DNA from 2 places in the Yersinia intermedia genome. Region 1 is predicted to be linked to the other one. Evidence: predicted binding sites of a transcription regulator. Region 1 holds the regulator's gene; the other holds the start of a gene.

Region 1 (10,985 bases):
GAACTAGACCTGGCTTATCTGAACGCCAATGCGCGCTCAATGATTAGCCCGGTTGTGGTAAGCAATATTGATGATTATGCCGGTATCTCGGTATTGGCAGGCAGCTCTGTTGTGGCCGGTCAAAGCCCGTTGTTTGAGATCCGTGGCAAATAATTGGCTTAAGGCTAATGGTGAAAAGGGACTGCTGTCCTGAATAACCGATTTAACTTTTAGCTGAACCAACGGGAAGAGAGCAATCTCTTCCCGTTTTTTTGTTTTATTTCCTGTAACAAACGGTTGTTTCCAAGTCGGGCTTGTTGGATTATACCTGTCATCTTTCAAGTTGCAGGTGTGTTGGCCGCTCTCATTCACCCGAATCACTTACTTGTGTAAGCTCATCGGGATGAATGAGCCTCATCCTTGAGGCTCACCCTGCGGGCTAGCATAGATGCTATTCAAATCGGTTCCCGACCGATTTGTCTCTCGTTTGCCGCCTTCCTGCATCCTTGAAATCTATTAGGTAAATATGCGGTTATATTTGTTGCGTTTGCATTGAGGAATAGAACAATGAGTGAGGCAGAAGCCCGCCCGAGTAATTTTATCCGTCAGATAATTGACGAAGATTTAGCCAGCGGCAAGCACACGTCGGTTCATACCCGCTTTCCGCCAGAGCCAAATGGCTACCTGCATATTGGTCATGCAAAATCTATTTGCCTGAACTTTGGCATCGCACAAGATTATCAGGGTCAGTGTAATTTGCGTTTCGACGACACTAACCCGGTGAAAGAAGACGTCGAGTTCGTAGAGTCGATTAAACACGACGTAGAGTGGCTAGGCTTCACCTGGAGCGGTGATGTACGTTACTCCTCAGACTATTTCGATCAACTGTATCAGTACGCTGTAGAGCTGATTAATAAGGGCCTGGCGTATGTCGATGAGTTAACTGCTGAGCAGATGCGCGAATATCGTGGCACCCTGACGGCTCCGGGGAAAAACAGCCCGTACCGTGATCGCAGTGTGGAAGAGAATCTGGCGCTGTTTGAAAAGATGCGTGCCGGTGGTTTTGCTGAAGGTACAGCTTGTCTGCGTGCCAAAATCGATATGGCGTCACCGTTTATCGTGATGCGTGACCCCGTGCTGTATCGTATTAAGTTTGCCGAGCACCATCAGTCAGGTAACAAGTGGTGCATCTACCCGATGTATGACTTTACCCATTGTATTTCTGATGCGATCGAAGGGATCACCCATTCACTCTGTACGCTGGAGTTCCAGGATAACCGCCGCTTGTACGATTGGGTGCTGGATAATATCTCTATCGAATGCCATCCGCGCCAGTATGAATTCTCTCGCCTGAATCTAGAATACGCCATTATGTCTAAGCGTAAGCTGAATCAATTGGTGACCGAGAAAGTCGTGGAAGGTTGGGATGATCCACGTATGCCAACGATTTCTGGTTTGCGTCGCCGTGGTTACACCGCAGGTTCCATTCGTGAGTTCTGCCGCCGTATTGGGGTGACCAAGCAGGATAACAACGTTGAAATGATGTCACTGGAGTCTTGCATCCGTGATGACCTCAACGAACATGCCCCACGGGCCATGGCGGTTCTTGACCCAATCAAGGTGATTATTGAAAATCGGGTGGCCGGGGAAGAGTGGCTGACCATGCCAAATCACCCGAATAACCCGGATATGGGCACTCGTCAGGTTCCTTTCGATAGTGAGCTTTACATCGATCGCGCTGATTTTCGTGAAGAAGCCAATAAACAGTACAAGCGTTTGGTGCTAGGCAAAGAAGTACGTTTGCGTAATGCCTATGTTATCAAAGCTGAACGTGTCGAAAAGGACGCTGAAGGCAATGTGACTACACTTTATTGTAGTTATGACGCAGAAACTTTAAACAAAGACCCGGCTGATGGTCGTAAAGTTAAAGGGGTTATTCATTGGGTTTCTGTTAAACACGCATTGCCAGCAGAAATTCGTCTGTATGACCGTTTGTTTAGCGTACCAAACCCGGCTGCGGCGGAAGACTTCTTGTCTACCATCAATCCTGAGTCGTTGATTATCCGTCAGGGTTTTGTTGAGCCAGGTTTGGCTGCTGCGGTTCCAGAGAAAACCTATCAATTTGAACGTGAAGGTTATTTCTGTGCCGATAGCCGCTATTCACGTCCTGATGCCTTAGTATTTAACCGCACGGTAGGTCTGCGTGATACCTGGGCGGCGAAAGCGTCCAACTAAGTTGTAGCGCTCACACCAAACAGTATATAGCGTGGCTTAGTCCACGCTTTTTTATGCCCTTAACGCCTTCAAATTTGCTCCTATCGAAGGGTATGCACCAAAATCACATGACCGCGTAAGCTTATCAGGATGGGTCTGGCTATCGGGATGCAATGCCAAATTCTTTGGATATAAAACCGCGTTTGTTTATTTTACTAAACAATCATTAATTCTCTCCTCTTTGCTCCTTCTACATTTTATCCACGGGTCAATGTCGACATATTGCTTCCTTTTTTGGCGATAACGTGGCTGTCTGTAAGTCTTTCTTAAATATTCGCTTTGCGAAATAACCCAGTAATTAACCCTATTTATTTAGGATAAATCTCGTATTTGCTGAAACCATTCAATATGTCAACGAGAGACGATTTTTGATTAAAAATACGATGTTATTCATTGTTTTTAAAGCTTTTGTGAGCTGTGTAATATTTTTTCACAGTTATGTGCACGTTGTCATACTTTGAATAATTAGCTTTTTTTTTAATTGATAATTCGCGTCGCGAAAAATAGTCTGTGTGGCAGCAGCAATCTACAGAGCGGTTGTTTTTTGCAAGAGAAGTTTTTAGCAGTAACAGCTGGTGGCTATTTCTCCCCAGCAAAAATTTTACCCACTAGGGTTTTTTTTGAGGCTAAACCTGTGAGCTGTGGTGGACACAGGCAACGCACTTTAAATGTGATGTCAAAGAGGAATTTTTTCATATGGTTACGCACGGTGCTAAACGTAAAACGCTGGCGCTCGCAGTCGCGGGTGCATTGTTAGGAACGGGGTTCATAGTAGCCCCTGAGGCCAAGGCTGAAGGTTTTATTGATGATTCGTCACTGACCGGTGGGATTTATTATTGGCAGCGTCAGCGTGACCGTAAAGATTTAACGCCAGGGAGTGCGGAGTACGGCAAGTATGTCGCCAACCTGCATCACTCGACTTTTAATGCCAATCTGGATTTCTCTTCCGGTTATGCGGCTGACATGTTTGGTATTGATCTGGCAGCTTTCGGCGCAGTTGAAATGACCAACAGTGGCCCGGCGGCTCCTAACGAAATTGGTTTCAGTGATGCTAAAACCCGTTGGGATGAGAAATGGACCGGTGATAAGAGTGGCGTCAGTGTTTATAAAGCGGCGGCCAAATTTAAGTTAGGCGATTTCTGGGCGCGTGGTGGTTATATCCAGCCAACAGGTCAGACACTGCTTGCCCCACACTGGAGCTTTATGCCAGGCACTTATCGGGGGGCTGAAGGTGGTGCAAAATTCGATTTTGATACGGCCGGTGCCTTGTCCATGTCTTACATGTGGACCGATGAATATAAAGCACCTTGGTATCAAAATATGTACAACTTCCGTCAGGCTGATGGCAAGACTGGCGTAAGTTACCTGCATTCAATCGGTGCTAAATACGACTTCAAAAACAAACTGGTGATGGAAGCGGCATTCGGCCAGGCGAAAGATTACATGGATCAGTATTTTGCCAAGGCTTCTTACGCCTTCCCGGTGGAGGGCAATGATCTTCGTACTTCTTATCAGTTCTACGGCGCAAAAGATAAAGTTGATGGCGGTGCCAGCAATGTGAACGACGTCTATGACGGATTAGCCTGGTTACAAGCGCTGACATTGGGCTACACCACCGGGCCATTTGACTTGCGCCTTGAAGGTACTTGGGCCAAAGCTGACGGTAACCAAGGTTACTTCCTGCAACGTATGACGCCAGGCTACGCGAGCTCTAATGGCCGTTTGGATGTTTGGTGGGATTCCCGCTCTGACTTCAACGCCAACGGCGAAAAAGCGCTGTTTGGTGGCGTAATGTATGACCTGAAAAACTGGAATCTGGCGGGCTGGTCAGTGGGAACCTCCTATGCATATGGCTGGGATGCAAAACCAAGTACTAACCCAATTTATGACCAGAATACGCGCCTGAAAGAATCAGCATGGAACTTTGACGTTCTCTACACCCTGCAAGAAGGCCGGGCGAAAGGCACGCTCTTCAAACTGCATTACACCATGTATGACAACCACACCAATATTCCAAGCTTTGGCGGCGGTTTCGGCAACGTATTCCAGGATGAAAAAGACGTTAAATTCATCGTGATTGCACCATTTACCATCTTCTGATGTTAACCACTTTCTGATTGCCATCCCCGGTAACTATACCGGGGAAATACTGGAGCATCCGCCATGAAGAAAACACTTTTTATCATTGCCACTGTATTGGGACTAAGTGCCTGTGCACCACAAACCCCGGTTCAACCGGAAGATAGCAAACTCAAGCAAGCCTACAGCGCGTGCATCAATGCCAGCGAAGGTTCGCCAGAAAGATTGATACCCTGCAAGGCAGTGTTGAATGTGCTGAAACAAGAGAAAGCACATCAAGCTTTTACGGAGAAAGAGACCGTTCGAGTATTGGATTATCAGCGTTGTATTGACGCGGCACATACCGGTAATGGTCAAGCCTATGACGCACAATGCGGAAAGCTGTGGCAAGAAATACGCAGTAATAATAAGCCAGATAAATAACATCCCAGATAAAAATTATTAGGATAACGGTAATTGAGCTAACAATAACGCTGCTAGCAGCAATACTGTCAATAACCGTTCTGGCAGCAGTTATTAATTACGGATGAGGTTAGTGATGAATAAATTCAAATTAAATACTTTAGCGGCGATAACCGCAACCTTTGGCTTGATGGGATATGCCAATGCTGATACCAACAATCAACAACTTGTAGATCAACTCAGCACATTGAAAGTTAATTATAAATTGTTGGATAACCGTGCTGCTGACAATGGTGTTGATTGTGCCAAACTGGGTGCTGACTGGGCATCCTGTAATAAAGTCATGATTACTCTGACTAACACCGGGGATAAGATAGTCGGTCAGGACTGGGCCATTTATTTCCATAGCATCCGCCAGATTCTAGCAGTTGATAACAGCCAGTTTAAAATTACTCACCTGACGGGTGATCTACATAAAATTGAACCTACCGCCAAATTCACCGGATTCCCCGCCAATCAGGTGGTTGAAATCCCCATTACGGGTGAATACTGGCAGTTGTTTGCCACTGATTTTATGCCGCGCTGGTATGCCACTGCTGGCGATGCAAAACCAAAAGTACTGAAAAATACTGATACCGAAGATATCAATGAATATCTGACACAGTTTACTGGCGATCAGTGGAAACGCACCAAAGATGACCATAACGTGTTGATGACACCGGAATCACGTTTTGTGAAAAATGAAGCGGTTAAGACGTTATCTGCCGCTAGTTTGCGTGGGCAGATAATTCCCACGCCAATGGAGATTAAGGTTCACAAGCAGGATGTGGACCTGAGTAAAGGTGTTGCGCTGGATCTGAGTGTATTGCCAAAACCGGCCGCAGAGGCGGCCCGGCAACGCTTTGAATTACTGGGTCTGAAGGCCAATTCAGCTGGTTTCCCGATAAAAACCGTGATTCAACCGGCTGCTTTTAAGGGGGACTTAGCGGTTTCCGGTGCTTACGAGTTGAAAATTGGCGAGAAAGGGGCGCAGGTTATTGGTTTTGATCCGACAGGCGTGTTCTATGGCCTGCAATCTATCCTGTCATTGGTTCCGACTGACGGCACTAAGACTATTGCCACTCTTGAGGCGAAAGATGCGCCACGTTTCGAATACCGTGGTGTCTTCCTCGATGTTGGCCGTAACTTCAAAACCAAAGATGCGGTGCTGCGCTTACTCGATCAGATGTCAGCTTATAAGCTCAACAAATTCCACTTCCATCTGAGTGATGATGAAGGCTGGCGTATTGAAATCCCGGGCTTGCCGGAATTGACTGATGTTGGCAGCAAACGTTGTCACGATTTGACGGAAAATACCTGTTTGTTGCCGCAATTAGGCTCTGGCCCAGACAGCAATAATATGGGTAGCGGCCATTTCACTCGTGATGATTATATTGAGATTCTGAAATATGCCAAAGCACGCCAGATTGATGTGATCCCTGAAATCGACATGCCAGCACACGCCCGTGCAGCCGTAGTGTCGATGGAAGCCCGTTACAACAATCTGATGAAACAGGGCAAAGAAAAAGAAGCTAACGAATTCCGTCTACTTGACCCGACTGATGATTCCAACACCACGTCAGTTCAGTTCTATGAGCGTAAAAGCTATCTTAACCCATGCCTCGATTCCTCTAAGCGTTTTGTCGATAAAGTGATTGGCGAAATGGCGCAGATGCATAAAGAGGCCGGTATGCCGCTGACTACCTGGCACTTTGGTGGTGATGAGGCGAAAAACATTCGTTTGGGCGCGGGTTATCAGGACAAAAACGGCCCGATTGAAGCGGGCAAGGGCATTATTGATAAGAGTGTTGAAGATAAACCTTGGGCCAAATCACAGGTTTGTCAGGATATGGTCAAACAAGGCAAGGTGCAGGATGTTGAACATCTTTCCAGCTATTTTGCCATTGAAGTCAGCAAGCTGGTTAATGCGCACGGCATCGAGAAGATGCAGGCGTGGCAGGATGGGCTGAAAGATGCCAAAGACGCCAAAGCTTTTGCGACTAAACGTGTTGGAGTCAACTTCTGGGATACTCTCTTCTGGGGTGGGGCCGACTCAATTAATGATTGGGCTAATAAAGGCTATGAAGTGGTCGCATCGAATCCCGATTATGTCTACTTCGATATGCCATATGAAGTTAACCCGAATGAACGCGGTTACTACTGGGCAACCCGCTTTAATGACGAAGCAAAAGTATTCAGTTTCGCGCCAGACAACATGCCACAGAATGCCGAGACCTCGGTGGACCGCGATGGCAATCACTTCAGCGCCAAAAGTGATAAACCTTGGCCGGGTGTACATGGCATCTCAGGTCAGTCATGGAATGAAACCGTCCGTACTGATGAGCAGATGGAATACATGATCTTCCCTCGCGTGTTGCCATTGGCCGAGCGTGCCTGGCACCGCGCTTCGTGGGAGCAAGATTACAAAGCGGGCCGCGAATACAAAGGTGGTGAGACGCATATGGTTGACACCAAGGCGTTGGACACCGATTGGCAGCGCTTTGCCAATATCATGGGGCAGCGTGAGCTGGCGAAGCTGGATAAAGCCGGTGTGTCATATCGCTTACCAGTCCCAGGTGCTCGGGTTGTGGCAGGGCAGTTGGAAGCCAATATCTCACTGCCGGGCCTGATTATCGAGTATTCAACGGATGGCGGTAAGCAGTGGCAAAAGTATGATGCCAAGGTACAACCTACCGTGAGTGGTGAGGTGATGATTCGCTCCACCAGCCCAGATGGTAAACGTAGTAGTCGTGCTGAGCCGGTTAAAGTCTGACCATTGGTACTATTGAGCTGTGTCTAATGTTATCTCCTGTTTGCTTGATTTTTAGCTAAACAAATTTAAGTGAAGTTGAGTTGATGGTTCTTTCCCCGGCTAGTCCGGGGTTTTTTTGCTGAAAAATTGATACGGCTCGTTAAATGAGGGGGAGAGGATAAACAGTAAATTTGTCACTACAAAAGGGATACAGATTTTAATAACGGGGTAGACGCCCAAGTCATTGGCGTTGCGGATGGCAGCAGGTGAAGGCACCCAGAGAGTTCGAACACTCTAGCGGCGTTAAGTACGAAGGGCACAAATAAGAACGACCACCTGACTCCCAACCGAGAGATACTCGGGTATAAAATGGGAAAGGTGGCCATCTTGCTGATAGCTTATGTTAGCCAGACAGTGGAACTTATCAATCTGGATTAAACATAAGCGTAATGTATTCAGTGCTTAAAATCTTTATCACATCAATGCGATAACGCGACATTATCTTTTATCGTGTGCCGACTCGTTTTCACGGCAATCGCCGGTCTCACAGTGGCCGTACAGATACAGGCTGTGATTGGTCAGTTTGATACCATGCTGCTTAGCAATTTCACGTTGAAGCGATTCAATGGATTCATTGCTAAACTCAATCACTTTGCCGCAATCCAGGCAGATCAAGTGATCATGATGATGTTGCTGCGTCAGCTCAAAGACTGATTTACCCCCTTCGAAATTGTGGCGGGTAACAATACCGGCATCGTCAAACTGGTTCAGTACGCGGTAAACCGTGGCTAAACCGATCTCTTCACCGATATCGATCAGCTTTTTATAAAGATCTTCCGCGCTGACGTGATGGCACGACGGGTCTTGCAACACTTCCAGAATTTTAAGCCGGGGCAGCGTTACTTTAAGACCTGCATTTTTTAAGGCTTTGTTGTTGTCAGTCATGCGGATTCAGTCCTGTTACTATCGATTCAAATTAAGGCTGTTCAGCCTATGACATCCGTGGCGCAATAATTACAATTGCGTCTCATTATAGAACTGCTAGCCCCAAATGAAAACCGTGGTTGTTAACAAAGATATAATTGCACACTTTGTAAGATTAATCATGCAGTGTATTGATGAATGGGGATAACACATCATTTAAGTGTACAGTGCCGAGGGATAAAGTTACAAATTTGTAGCATTTTATTTTCATTTTGCGCGAATGACGGTGTGGATCTGTGGGCCGCTTAACAAAGCACAATCGGATAGCCAAACGGGTTGTTCACATTGAGTGGGTTACTGAGAGAGAGAAAGCAACGTTATAATAAAGAGTGCAGGTCAAAAGGATAAAAGGCAGCGGAAACGCCCGGCAGTGTTGCACACGACCATCGCGTTTCCGACTCGTTAGCTTAACTGACGATTGTCAGATCAACCCACATTGTTCGATCAACCCACAATCTCAGATAGGCTCAGTTCTTCAGTGATCTGTTTTACCCATGCCTCGACACGTTCATTAGTCAGTTCTGGCTGACGGTCTTCATCAATTGCCAGACCAATAAAGTGCTCGTCATCGGCCAGGCCTTTGGACGCTTCGAAGTGGTAGCCAGCCGTTGGCCAGTGACCTACGATTGCCGCACCACGTGGCTCAATAATATCGCGCACGGTACCCATCGCATCACAGAAATACTCAGCGTAGTCTTCCTGATCACCACAACCGAACAGTGCCACTAGCTTGCCGTTGAAATCGATCTCTTCCAGTGTTGGGAAGAAATCATCCCAATCACATTGCGCTTCGCCGTAATACCAGGTTGGGATCCCGATCAGCAGAATATCGAAGCCTTCTAAATCTTCTTTACTGCTTTTGGCAATGTCGTGAACCTCAGCAACATCTTTGCCCAGTTGCTTTTGGATCATCTTGGCAATGTTTTCAGTATTGCCAGTATCGCTGCCAAAGAAAATGCCTACAGTTGCCATATAGCTTAATACCTTTTGAATTCAAATAGTTATGCAAATTACTGAGCGCTTCGCCAAGTATTATAACACATGTATAGGGCGACATAATGCCAGAGAACGCCGTCAGACTTTTATCAAGTTTATGCGATATTTAATTTTTGCCAGTCGCTCAACCTTAGAACGCCATTGCCGATAACCATTGTGTAACTGAATGGTTGCAACTTGCGGTGCCAGGGGGAAAACCGTCAGATGCAAGTCTGGTGGCAAAGGAGTTGTCGTTAGCTGTATGAACGTCCTTTATTGCTTTTCGGTCATCAAATAACACCTAAGTTTCTAACGGTAACTATCCGATATATAAGGGGAACGAACATGCAGTTTTTAAAAAATATTACTATCAGGGTGGCATTGCTTTGGGTACTTGGCGCATTTTGCCTGCTCTGGGGGGGCGTATCAGCCTATACATTGTTGTCACTCAATCAACTGACACAATCCTCCAACGCAAATAGTGTGTTGGTTGAAAACATGAATCTGGTTAATCAGGGGACGGATCAATATTTCCGTATGGTGACGCGCCTTTCTCGGTCAGTAGATTACCGCCAGAACGGTAACATTGCGGATGCTGATAAAGAGTTGAAATCATCCGATGTTGCATTGGAGAACCTCAAGCAAAAGCTGGCAGAATTTAAAGCTATCGATCATGCACAGCTAGATCCCGCTTTAGTCAGCGGCGTGATTGATGGATGGAGTGGATTAATTGAACAAGGCGTTACGCCGCTGTATCAGGCTGCAATGGACAATAACAGCGCCGCTTATCAGGATTTAGCCAAGAAAACGGTACCCGCATTGAGTCGCCAGTATGGTTCAGTCGCTGAAAAGTTTAATCAGGCGGCATCAAAAGCCATTGGGGTGGCTAAAGATCAATTCTCTCATTTGACCAAAGTGAGCAGCATTACACTGATCTCTGCGTTGGTCATCGGTCTATTGATTTTGCTGGCAACGGATCGTTACCTGGTTGCCAATCTGGTGCGCCCATTGGACGATATTCGTAAGCATTTTCTAGTGATTGCTTCTGGCCAACTTGGTCATCCTATTACCGATTTTGGTCGCAACTGTGTTGGGCGATTATTTCCGCTGTTGCGCGATGTACAAACCAGTTTAGTGAATACTGTTCAGGCAATTCGTAGTAGCACCGATGGGATCTATCATGGTGCAGCCGAGATTTCAGCCGGTAATACAGATTTGTCATCTCGTACTGAACAGCAGGCTGCGGCGCTTGAAGAAACGGCGGCTAGCATGGAGCAGTTAACCGCAACGGTAAAACACAATGCTGATAATGCACATCATGCCAGTCAACTGGCGGCCAATGCCTCTGCCACCGCGAAAAAGGGCGGAGTATTGGTAGCAGATGTGGTTAACACCATGAATGAGATTTCAGCCAGTTCGCGGAAAATAGCTGATATTACTACGGTAATTAACAGCATCGCTTTTCAGACTAACATTTTGGCCCTTAACGCGGCCGTTGAAG
Region 2 (10,985 bases), 620 kb from region 1:
GTGCCAATGTCAGCAGTAACCCACTGGCCTACAGCCTGGCACTTATCGCGGCGTTCACCTGGGCGGCTTATTCCAATTTGGTTCGTTTGTACAGTCAGGGGCCAGGGGCGTTGCCGCTGTTTTTACTCGCCTGCGCCCTGTGTTTGTGGGTCATGTTCTTTATGCTGACCCCCGGCAAGTTGCATTTCACCCAGCGCGCCACCTTTGAGCTATTACTGATGGGCGCCAACACTGCGCTGGCCTATCTGTGTTGGGATATTGCCATGAAAAAGGGCAATGCCACATTAGTGGCTGCGTTGTCCTATTTCACACCACTGCTCTCGATATTGATTGCCAGCTTGTGGCTCAATACCCAGCCCTCAGCCGCGTTCTGGCCCGGAGTGGCGATGGTGGTAGTCGGTTCTCTGCTGTGCTGGTCTGCCAGCCGCAATCCCCTTCGGACTTGAAGCCGCAAGTAGGTAGCGACTCCAAGTTTTTTGAGTAAATATTTTATTTAGAAATGATGAAGCTACGATAGCCTTTCAATACCAATAGAAAGTCTTCTAACCCGCACAGGCAGAGGCTTTCTTCATCATAGTAATTCATGCCCTCTTCCATCTCATCACCGTCAAGATCCAGTTGATTGGCACGAACCATCACTTCTTCCCCATCCAGCCACAACGTATATTCATGACCGGTCAACTGCCACTGCCGCTCACTGCCCTTCACTTCCATGGCGGCGGCTTCAATTTGATCCAGTTTCGCCAAATCGCCCTTAATCTCTTCATTGAGCCAATGGCCGATCACTTCATGTCCCATGGAGAATCTGACCAGTACTTGCCCTGTTAGATCACGCAAGAATTCATAGTCCATAGCATGCCCTCCTGATGCTCTTATAATTATTGTAACCGTATTTAGCCCACCCACTTGGCGCAAGCTCGCAAAGCCGGTAAATACCGCTAAGATTTCACTACCAGACGATTTGTTTAAAATAGAAACGGGAGGCCATTGGCCTCCCGTCAGATACGGATTATACATCATACCCAACGTAATTGGTGTTACAGGTAGGCGGTAAGCTAACAACCCTGTAACGCCAAAGACAAAGGGTATCGCTGTTTAGACGGCGGTTTGGAAGATAACACCGTCAGCTTTATCAGTATATTGGCTCAACTGATCGAAGTTCAGGTAGCGATAAGTATCCTCTGCGGTCTTATCAACCTGAGCCATATAAGTTTGATATTCCTCAGGCGTTGGCAAACGCCCCAGCAATGACGCGATCGCCGCCAGTTCTGCCGAAGCCAGATAAACATTCGCACCGGTACCCAAGCGATTCGGGAAGTTACGGGTTGACGTAGAAACAACCGTCGCACCATCCGCAACGCGAGCCTGGTTACCCATACACAGTGAGCAGCCTGGGATCTCAATACGGGCACCACTCTTACCAAAGACGCTGTAGTAGCCCTCTTCGGTCAACTGCGCGGCATCCATTTTGGTCGGCGGTGCAACCCACAAACGTGTTGGCAATTGGCCTTTGTGTTGATCCAGCAACTTACCTGCCGCGCGGAAATGGCCGATGTTGGTCATACAAGAACCGATAAACACTTCATCGATCTTGCTATTCGCCACATCAGACAATAAGCGGGCATCATCTGGATCGTTTGGCGCACACAGAATAGGTTGCGTGATATCAGCCAGATCGATTTCGATCACCGCTGCATATTCCGCATCGGCGTCGCCTTCCAATAGATTTGGATTCGCCAGCCAGCTTTCCATACCATTAACACGGCGCTCCAACGTACGACGGTCACCGTAGCCTTCCGCAATCATCCACTTCAACAAGACGATATTGGATTGCAGGTATTCGATAATCGGCGCTTTATCCAGTTTAATGGTACAACCGGCAGCAGAACGCTCAGCAGAGGCATCAGCCAGTTCGAACGCTTGCTCGACTTTCAGCTCTGGCAAACCTTCAATTTCCAGAATACGGCCAGAGAAGATGTTCTTCTTACCCTGTTTCTCAACCGTCAGTAAGCCTTCCTGGATTGCGTAGTAAGGAATAGCATGCACCAGATCACGCAGAGTGATACCCGGTTGCATTTCACCTTTAAAACGCACCAATACAGATTCAGGCATATCCAGCGGCATTACACCGGTTGCTGCTGCAAAGGCCACCAGACCAGAACCTGCCGGGAAGGAGATCCCAATAGGGAAGCGGGTATGGGAATCACCACCAGTACCCACCGTATCTGGCAACAGCATGCGGTTCAACCACGAGTGGATGATGCCATCACCTGGGCGCAGTGATACACCACCACGGTTCATAATGAAATCAGGCAAAGTATGATGAGTGGTCACATCAACAGGCTTAGGATAAGCGGCAGTATGGCAGAATGACTGCATCACCAAATCGGCAGAGAAGCCCAGACATGCCAAGTCTTTCAGCTCATCACGGGTCATCGGGCCAGTGGTGTCCTGTGAACCGACCGAGGTCATCTTAGGTTCGCAGTATTCACCTGGGCGCACGCCTTCAACGCCACATGCGCGACCAACCATTTTCTGTGCCAGCGAGAAGCCTTTATTGCTTTTGGCAACCGGCTTCGCCACACGGAATACTTCGCTAACTGGCAGACCCAGTGATTCACGAGCTTTGGTGGTCAAGCCACGGCCAACGATCAGTGGAATACGGCCACCAGCGCGTACTTCATCTAGCAATACGTCTGTTTTAAGCTCGAAGGTTGCGAGTATCTCACCGGTATCATGGCGGCGTACTTCGCCCAAATACGGGAAGATATCAATCACGTCGCCCATATTCAGATTGGCAACATCCACTTCAATTGGCAGCGCACCAGCATCTTCCATGGTGTTAAAGAAGATCGGGGCGATTTTGCTGCCTAGCACCACGCCACCGCCGCGTTTGTTTGGCACATGAGGGATGTCATCACCCATAAACCACAACACGGAGTTAGTGGCGGATTTACGGGAAGAGCCAGTGCCGACCACATCGCCGACGTAGGCCAACGGGAAACCGATTTTGTTCAGTTCTTCGATCTGTTTGATCGGGCCTACACTACCCGGTTGATCCGGGTGAATACCTTCACGGGCATTCTTTAGCATCGCCAAGGCATGTAATGGAATATCTGGGCGTGACCAGGCATCTGGTGCCGGAGACAAATCATCGGTGTTGGTCTCACCGGTCACTTTAAATACTGTGACAGTGATCTTATCGGCTAACGCAGGGCGGGAGAGATACCATTCGGCATCAGCCCAGGATTGCATCACCTTCTTGGCGTGTGGATTACCCGCTTTGGCTTTTTCTTCTACATCGTAGAAGTTATCAAACATCAGCAAGGTGTGAGATAACGCTTTGCCCGCAATCGGGGCCAGCTTTTCGTTATCTAACGCATCAATCAGCGGATGAATGTTATAACCACCCTGCATGGTGCCAAGCAGTTCAATCGCTTTTTCAGCGTTAATCAGAGGGGAGCTGGCTTCGCCCTTGGCTATCGCCGCCAGGAAACCGGCTTTAACGTAGGCTGCTTCATCAACACCAGGTGGAACACGGTTGATCAGCAGATCTAACAAGAATTCTTCTTCGCCCGCAGGCGGATTTTTTAATGATTCAACCAGCGCGGCCATTTGTGATGCATCTAATGGTTTGGGGACGATGCCCTCAGCAGCACGCTCAGCTACGTGCTTACGGTATTCTTCTAGCACGACTCTCTCCTCGCTTTTATTGTCATTTATACCCATCATCTTTCAAACCGCAGATGTGTTGGCTGCTCTCGCTCACCCGAATCACTTACTTATGTAAGCTCATCGGGACTCTCTCGTTGGCAGCCTGCCTGCACCTTGAAATCTATTGGGTATATTTCCAGGCTATCAGTAGCCACCAGCCATCATCACTGATGCACCAGGTGTAGGTAAGATGCCCAGTTTCGCTCAGCCAGCATATCAGTATTTGAACTCCGTGTTAATTCGTTCACATAAAAGCAACATTAAATTTTTGCTGAATCGTTGAGCGCAGTGTAATCACCTGAAGTATTGATAGCCGCTCTCAGTTAGCCCCCTACTGCAGGGCAATTCCCGCAAAAAACATCGCTGTAAGATAACCATAGTAAATGAATGGATACCATCTCTCTGTGAGGATCTCGTGCTATCGATATGACTTTTAGGGCGATAAATAACGAAGGGAAAATATTGTGGCGATAAATGAAACAGAAACAGCCGATAATGACTGTTTCTGCTTTGCCAAAAGACGTTATGCTCCTAGTAGGAAGGGCATTTAGAATTGGGTATTCAAGCTAACAAAATATGTCCGGCCCGGTTCATTGTAAGTCGCCGCCCCCGCCCCCGCGATACCGGCTACGTTCTGAGCATTCCCGGCACGGAATTGGCGCTTGTCGAACAGGTTTTCAATCCCGGTGGTGACACTGACATTTTTTGTCACTGTATAGCTAGCACTGAGACCAAAGATGGCATAAGGGCTGACTTCATTACGTGCCGTACCTGTGACCGGCAGACCTTGATAGTCATATTTTTTCGGCTTCTGACGCCCATACCAGGTCACGGTGGATAGCAGTGACAAATCATCAGTTGCCTGCCAGTTCAGTGAACTATTTAAGGTAAACTCCGGCGTAATCGATAAGTAATCGCCGGTGCTTTTGTTCTTCGACTCCAGCATGTAGGTCAGATTACTGCGCCATTCTACCGTCTCGGTGAATGGTACGGTCAGGTTACCTTCCAGCCCTTCCACCAATGCTTTCGGCACGTTACTCCATTTGAAGATATCGGAATTAGCATAAGCACCGGTACCACCACTGGCAGTCCCAAGGGAGACCAAACCCGGCTCAATCTTATTACGATAATCATTACGGAAGTAAGTGATACCAGCAATAATGCCGTCATCGTGGAACTCGAACCCGATCTCTTTGTTTACGCTGGTTTCAGCAGACAGAGAATCATTGCCCATCAAGTAGCAACTGCCGCCACCGCCATAGCAACCTTGACCACGGCTATACAGCAGATAGTTCGGATTGGTTTGATAGAGGTTTGGCGCTTTATAGGAACGGGCGATACCCATTTTCATGGTGAAGTAATCACCCAGTTCCTGTGACAGGTTCAGGCCCGGACTCCAGTTACTTCCCGCCGTGCTGTGATGATCAAAACGCAGTGCTGGGGTGAGCATAGTGGTATCCGTCAACTCGATATTATCCTCAACAAATACCGAGGCTATCTGCGCCGAGCTACGAGTATTGCGCCCAGTCCCTGTCAAGCCGCTGACACTGCCACCCTCACTCGTTGTTTGGGTATTGGAACTGGGGTCGTTCATTTTCTGGTCATTCCATTCCGCCCCCACGGTCAGCACCTGATTAACACCCAATTCAAATGGAAGGTTAATCTCAGAGTGGGCTAAATAGTTGTCCAACTTGATAGTACTGAAATATTTATTTGAGAATATGCCTTCTGTACCCCCCGCCAGCCCCTCATTAATTCGTGAGTTACGCGTATCCTCATACTGAAAATAGGAGGTTGTACTGACGCCGTTATCCCAAAAACCACGGTGTGTTAGCGAGAAATTATCGCGGTACATAACGTTAGTTTCCGCACCATATAAGCTGCGAACAATGGCATTGCTGTTCGTGTTTTGCGTATCGCCGGCATAAATATTCCCCTGACGGCTATAACCTGCCTCGAACTCCAGAGATTGGCCTTGGGCGAATTCCCAACGCAGTAACCCGTTGATGTCTTTATTTCGTACCCCTTCACGGCCAGCAGGCAGTGTCCCGGCCTGGTTACCGGTACGGGCAGATTCATGGCCTGAGTTAATATTCCAATCATCAGCATCGGTTTTATTATAGCCACCGTATAGGCGGAAGCTGACAGTATCGCTTAACGGCCCCATCAGACTGAAGTCGGTACGGCGGGTCGCCCCTTCCTCACTGTGCTGTGGCATATTCATGTAGGCGTTCCAACTACCGTGTAACTCTTTATCCGGTTGTTTGGTGATGATATTCACCACGCCACCTGCGGCACCGTTGCCATAGCGTGCCGCTGACGGGCCGCGTAAGACTTCGATTTTATCAACCATGTTCGCGGGAACCCAGTTGGTGTCACCACGGGTATCACGTTCACCACGCCAGCCATAACGCACCGCATTACGGCTCGAAACCGGTATGCCATCGATCATAATCAATGTATTTTCTGGCCCCATACCACGAATATCAATTTGGCGATTATTGCCGCGTTGACCACTGGCGGAGTTACCGGAAAGGTTAACGCCAGGCATGGTGCGGATAATTTCGGACAGATCATTCGCGGGTGGCCGTTTGCGGATATCGTCTGCGGTGATGGTTGATGCCCCCAGCGCTTGACGAACTTGCTGCTGAGCGGTCACCACCAGCGTATCACCGGTGGTTGCCGCCCCATCTGCCGCGGTAGGTTCTTGCTGCGATGTGGTGACGGTTGTTTGCGCTGTCGTCTGTGTCGCTGCTGTGGACTCAGTTTGATTTGCCGCTTGAGTTTGTGCCCAGAGCGGAGTCGATATGCAGATACCCATCAATGTCGTCAGAGAACGCCGTTGCCATTTTACTTTCATTACATTTTCCCCTGATGCAAAAAAGCCCACAGCAAATATCCGCACAGTAAAATCTCTGGCAATCTATTCATGGGGCAACAAAAACGAACAAGATTGATAATTATTTTCATTATCAATTCATCGCGCTAATTGTTACATTTGCATGTAGGAAAAAGGTTTGTGCAAACAGCAAATCTGTTTGTCATAACGTCAATGTCAGTGGAGAGTTCATCATGTCGACGGTGAAGAAAAACAAATTGCTCAATGTCTCTCCCTCATCCAAACCGATTTATCGTGAACAAATTGTGCAACAATCGAATCTGGTTGCCAGTGATTATCAACTGAGCAGCGTGAAGTCATTGCCCACTGACCCGGTATTGTTTGGCGATTTTCAAGTATTGCGTCTGAACCCACATCTGATTTTACATACCGCGAATGTCACCAACCTCTGTGATATCAAGACACAAAGCCGGCTTAATCCAGCACTGAAGCTGGCTATTGTGGTTAACGGCAGCGCGCATGTCTCATTCGGCGGTCAACAGTTGCATTTGCAGGAAAAAGGCGATGCTTCGTTGGTTTCGTTAACTGAAAACACCCTGTTTACCCGCCACGGTAAAAACAACCGTCACGAGCGCACGCTAACACTGACTTTTGACCGCGAATGGCTGTATGGCGATTTGCTGCCACAAGCTGGCGCATGGGATACGCTGTATAACTTTACCCAACAGCACCTGGCGATTCATTTATGGCGTCCATCGGTTCACTCGCAAGCCATTGCTCAGAAAATAGCGAGCGCCAAACCCTTTTCAACGCCACTGGAGCGACTGCAATGGGAAACACAATGTATTGGGCTGATCATTGAAGCGTTCAGCTCACTAGAGCAGCAAGCTCAGCAGCAAAATAAAATCTCATTACGCGGGTTGAACCGGGTTCAGCAGGTACGTGACTGGCTGGAAAGTGGCGAGGCTGACCACCTATCGATGAGTGAATTAGCCAGTCTGGTGAATATGAGCCAGAGCACGTTGCAGCGACGTTTTCGTGAAAATTACCACATTACGGTATTTGAATATCTGCGCCATTGTCGTTTAAAGCGGGCCATGCTGGCATTACAAAAAGAAGGGATCAGTATCGATCAAGCCGCCGCCATTGCTGGCTATACCAGCCCGGCCAATTTTGCCACCGCACTGCGGCGTACCTTTCATATTTCACCCAGTCAACTACGGGCGGGGCCAATGTTTGATCGATAAGAAAAACAAGTTCAATAAAAATACCTGGGTGATAGAAACCTTTAAACAAAAAAACGGCCCCTGTTAAGGAGCCGCTTCATTATCTTACTGTATCCGCAAAAATTATTTCTTTTTCGCTTTCGGGTTAGGCAAGTCGGTAATGCTACCTTCGTAGATTTCCGCTGCCAGACCGACAGATTCATGCAAGGTAGGGTGAGCATGGATGGTCAATGCGATATCTTCCGCATCACAACCCATCTCGATCGCCAGACCGATTTCACCTAACAGTTCACCACCGTTAGTCCCGACAATGGCACCACCGATAATACGGTGAGTTTCTTTGTCGAAGATAAGTTTAGTCATACCGTCTGCGCAATCTGAAGCGATAGCACGGCCCGATGCCGCCCACGGGAAGGTGGAGGTCTCAAAGCTGATGCCTTTTTCTTTCGCTTCTTTCTCGGTCAGACCCACCCATGCGACTTCAGGTTCAGTGTATGCAATAGATGGAATGACTTTCGGATCGAAGTAATGTTTCAGGCCGGAGATAACTTCAGCAGCAACATGGCCTTCGTGCACACCTTTATGTGCCAGCATTGGCTGACCCACGATGTCACCGATAGCAAAGATATGCGGCACGTTGGTACGCAGTTGTTTATCAACGTGGATAAAGCCACGTTCATCAACTTCTACGCCAGCCTGACCGGCATCCAGCAATTTGCCGTTAGGTACACGGCCAATAGCTACCAGAACGGCATCATAGCGCTGTGGTTCTGCTGGCGCTTTTTTGCCTTCCATCGTGACATAGATACCATCTTCTTTGGCTTCTACCGCCGTCACTTTGGTTTCCAGCATCAGGTTAAACTGCTTGCTGATGCGCTTGGTGAAGACTTTCACCACGTCTTTATCAGCAGCCGGAATAACCTGGTCAGCCATTTCTACCACATCAATTTTCGAGCCTAGCGCATGGTAAACCGTACCCATTTCCAGACCGATGATGCCCCCGCCCATAACCAGCAGACGTTCAGGAACGGTTTTCAGTGCCAGTGCATCAGTTGAGTCCCAAACTCGTGGGTCTTCATGAGGAATAAATGGCAGTTGGATTGGGCGAGAACCGGCGGCGATAATCGCGTTATCGAAGGTAATCGTAGTTGGGCCATTTTCACCTTCAACCACTAAGGTGTTCGCGCCAGTAAATTTACCAAAACCATTAACCACTTTGACTTTACGGCCTTTAGCCATACCTGCCAAACCACCGGTCAACTGATTGATAACTTTCTCTTTCCAGACACGGACTTTATCAATGTCAGTTTTAGGCTCACCAAAAACGATACCGTGTTCAGCCAGCGCCTTAGCTTCTTCGATAACTTTGGCAACGTGCAACAATGCCTTGGAAGGGATACAACCCACATTCAGGCAAACACCACCCAAAGTAGAGTAACGCTCAACCAGAATGGTTTCTAAACCTAAATCCGCGCAACGAAAAGCAGCAGAGTACCCTGCTGGACCTGCCCCAAGTACCACGACCTGAGTTTTAATTTCAGTACTCATCATGACCTCTTAATTGTTTGTCCGGCGGGTCAGACATCATTTTGAAATCTATCGAATATATTAGGCTAATTAATTTCATAACGCCCTTCATCCACCGGGACGCTTGCACCGCGAGCAGTTTACAGAATTGTTAATAATCTGAAAAGCAACATCGAGTGACGAGTGTCTCAACAACCCTAATCTATATAAAAACAAGGCCGGCACGAAGCCGGCCTTGGCGATTACATCACCAAACGGCGAATATCAGCCATAATGGTCGCGATATAGGCTGCGAAGCGAGCACCTGCTGCGCCATCGATCACACGGTGGTCGAAGGACAGAGACAGAGGCAGCATCAGACGTGGCGCAAACTCTTTACCATTCCAGACTGGTTTCATGGATGATTTAGACACACCCAAGATAGCCACTTCTGGCGCATTGACGATTGGCGTAAACGCCGTTCCGCCGATACCGCCCAGGCTGGAGATAGTGAAACAACCGCCTTGCATGTCAGATGCAGTCAATTTACCATCACGCGCTTTCTTGGAAATAACAGATAGCTCGCGAGACAACTCGACAATACCCTTTTTGTTCACATCACGGAACACTGGAACAACCAGACCGTTAGGGGTATCAACCGCCACACCGATATTGATGTATTTCTTCAGTGTCAGTTTCTGACCATCTTCAGAAATAGAGCTGTTGAAACGTGGGAACTCTTCCAACGCCTTGGCAGCCGCCTTCATCAGGAACACCAGTGGGGTGATTTTCAGATCCTGTTTTTTCTTCTCAGCTTCGATGTTCTGTTGCTTACGGAACACTTCAACTTCAGTGATATCCGCTTCATCGAATTGGGTCACATGAGGGATCATGACCCAGTTACGGCTCAGGTTCGCACCAGAGATTTTCTGGATACGGCCTAATTCAACTTCTTCAATCTCACCGAACTTGCTGAAATCAACTTTCGGCCAAGGCAGCATGCCCGGCAGACCGCCGCCAGTGGCAGCAGTTGGTGCTGCTTCAGCACGTTTGACCGCATCTTTCACGTAGGCCTGAACGTCTTCGCGCAGGATACGACCTTTACGGCCGGTACCTTTCACTTTCGCCAGGTTTACGCCAAATTCACGCGCTAAACGGCGGATAACCGGCGTGGCATGCACGTAAGCGTCATTCTCAGCGAACTCGCCTTTGCTCTCAGCTTTCGCGGCGGGAGCGGTGGCCGCTTTAGCCGGTGCCGCAGCAGGAGCCGCTTGCTGGGCAGGCGCGGCAGCAGGGGCTGCGCCTTCCACTTCGAACACCATAATCAGCGAGCCGGTTTTAACTTTGTCGCCAGTGCTGATTTTGATCTCTTTAACTGTACCCGCAAACGGTGCCGGTACTTCCATTGAAGCCTTATCGCCTTCAACGGTGATCAGTGATTGTTCAGCGGCAACTTTATCGCCGACTTTAACCATCACTTCAGTCACTTCAACTTCATCGTCGCCGATGTCTGGCACGTCGACATTTTTAACCGCAGAGGCTGTTGCCGCTGCCGGTGCTGCTGCCGGGGCTGACTCAGTTGCCGCAGCGGGTGCCGCAGCACCTGCCACGTCAAATACCATGATAAGAGAACCAGTGCTGACTTTATCGCCAGTGCTGATTTTGATCTCTTTAACGGTACCGGCGAATGGCGCTGGCAC

The links. The regulator Fur, encoded in region 1, represses iron uptake genes when iron is present. The targets are predictions, from matches to a motif close to ATAATAATGAGAACNACTATCAA.
Positions count from the first base shown of each region.
Region 2: the regulator Fur is predicted to act here: its motif matches at 6,668-6,690, upstream of EL015_RS17600 (TonB-dependent siderophore receptor).

Region 1 covers NZ_LR134116.1:3,206,841-3,217,825, reverse strand. Annotated here, with positions in the region: gene nagE (N-acetylglucosamine-specific PTS transporter subunit IIBC) at 1-153, shown strand, start outside; gene glnS (glutamine--tRNA ligase) at 547-2,214, shown strand; gene chiP (chitoporin ChiP) at 2,950-4,353, shown strand; gene chiQ (ChiQ/YbfN family lipoprotein) at 4,417-4,755, shown strand; gene EL015_RS14695 (family 20 glycosylhydrolase) at 4,871-7,546, shown strand; gene fur (ferric iron uptake transcriptional regulator) at 8,024-8,470, opposite strand; gene fldA (flavodoxin FldA) at 8,954-9,481, opposite strand; gene EL015_RS14680 (methyl-accepting chemotaxis protein) at 9,830-10,985, shown strand, end outside.
Region 2 covers NZ_LR134116.1:3,827,627-3,838,611, forward strand. Annotated here, with positions in the region: gene yddG (aromatic amino acid DMT transporter YddG) at 1-446, shown strand, start outside; gene yacL (protein YacL) at 490-852, opposite strand; gene acnB (bifunctional aconitate hydratase 2/2-methylisocitrate dehydratase) at 1,096-3,693, opposite strand; gene EL015_RS17600 (TonB-dependent siderophore receptor) at 4,262-6,574, opposite strand; gene EL015_RS17605 (helix-turn-helix domain-containing protein) at 6,787-7,800, shown strand; gene lpdA (dihydrolipoyl dehydrogenase) at 7,903-9,327, opposite strand; gene aceF (pyruvate dehydrogenase complex dihydrolipoyllysine-residue acetyltransferase) at 9,549-10,985, opposite strand, start outside.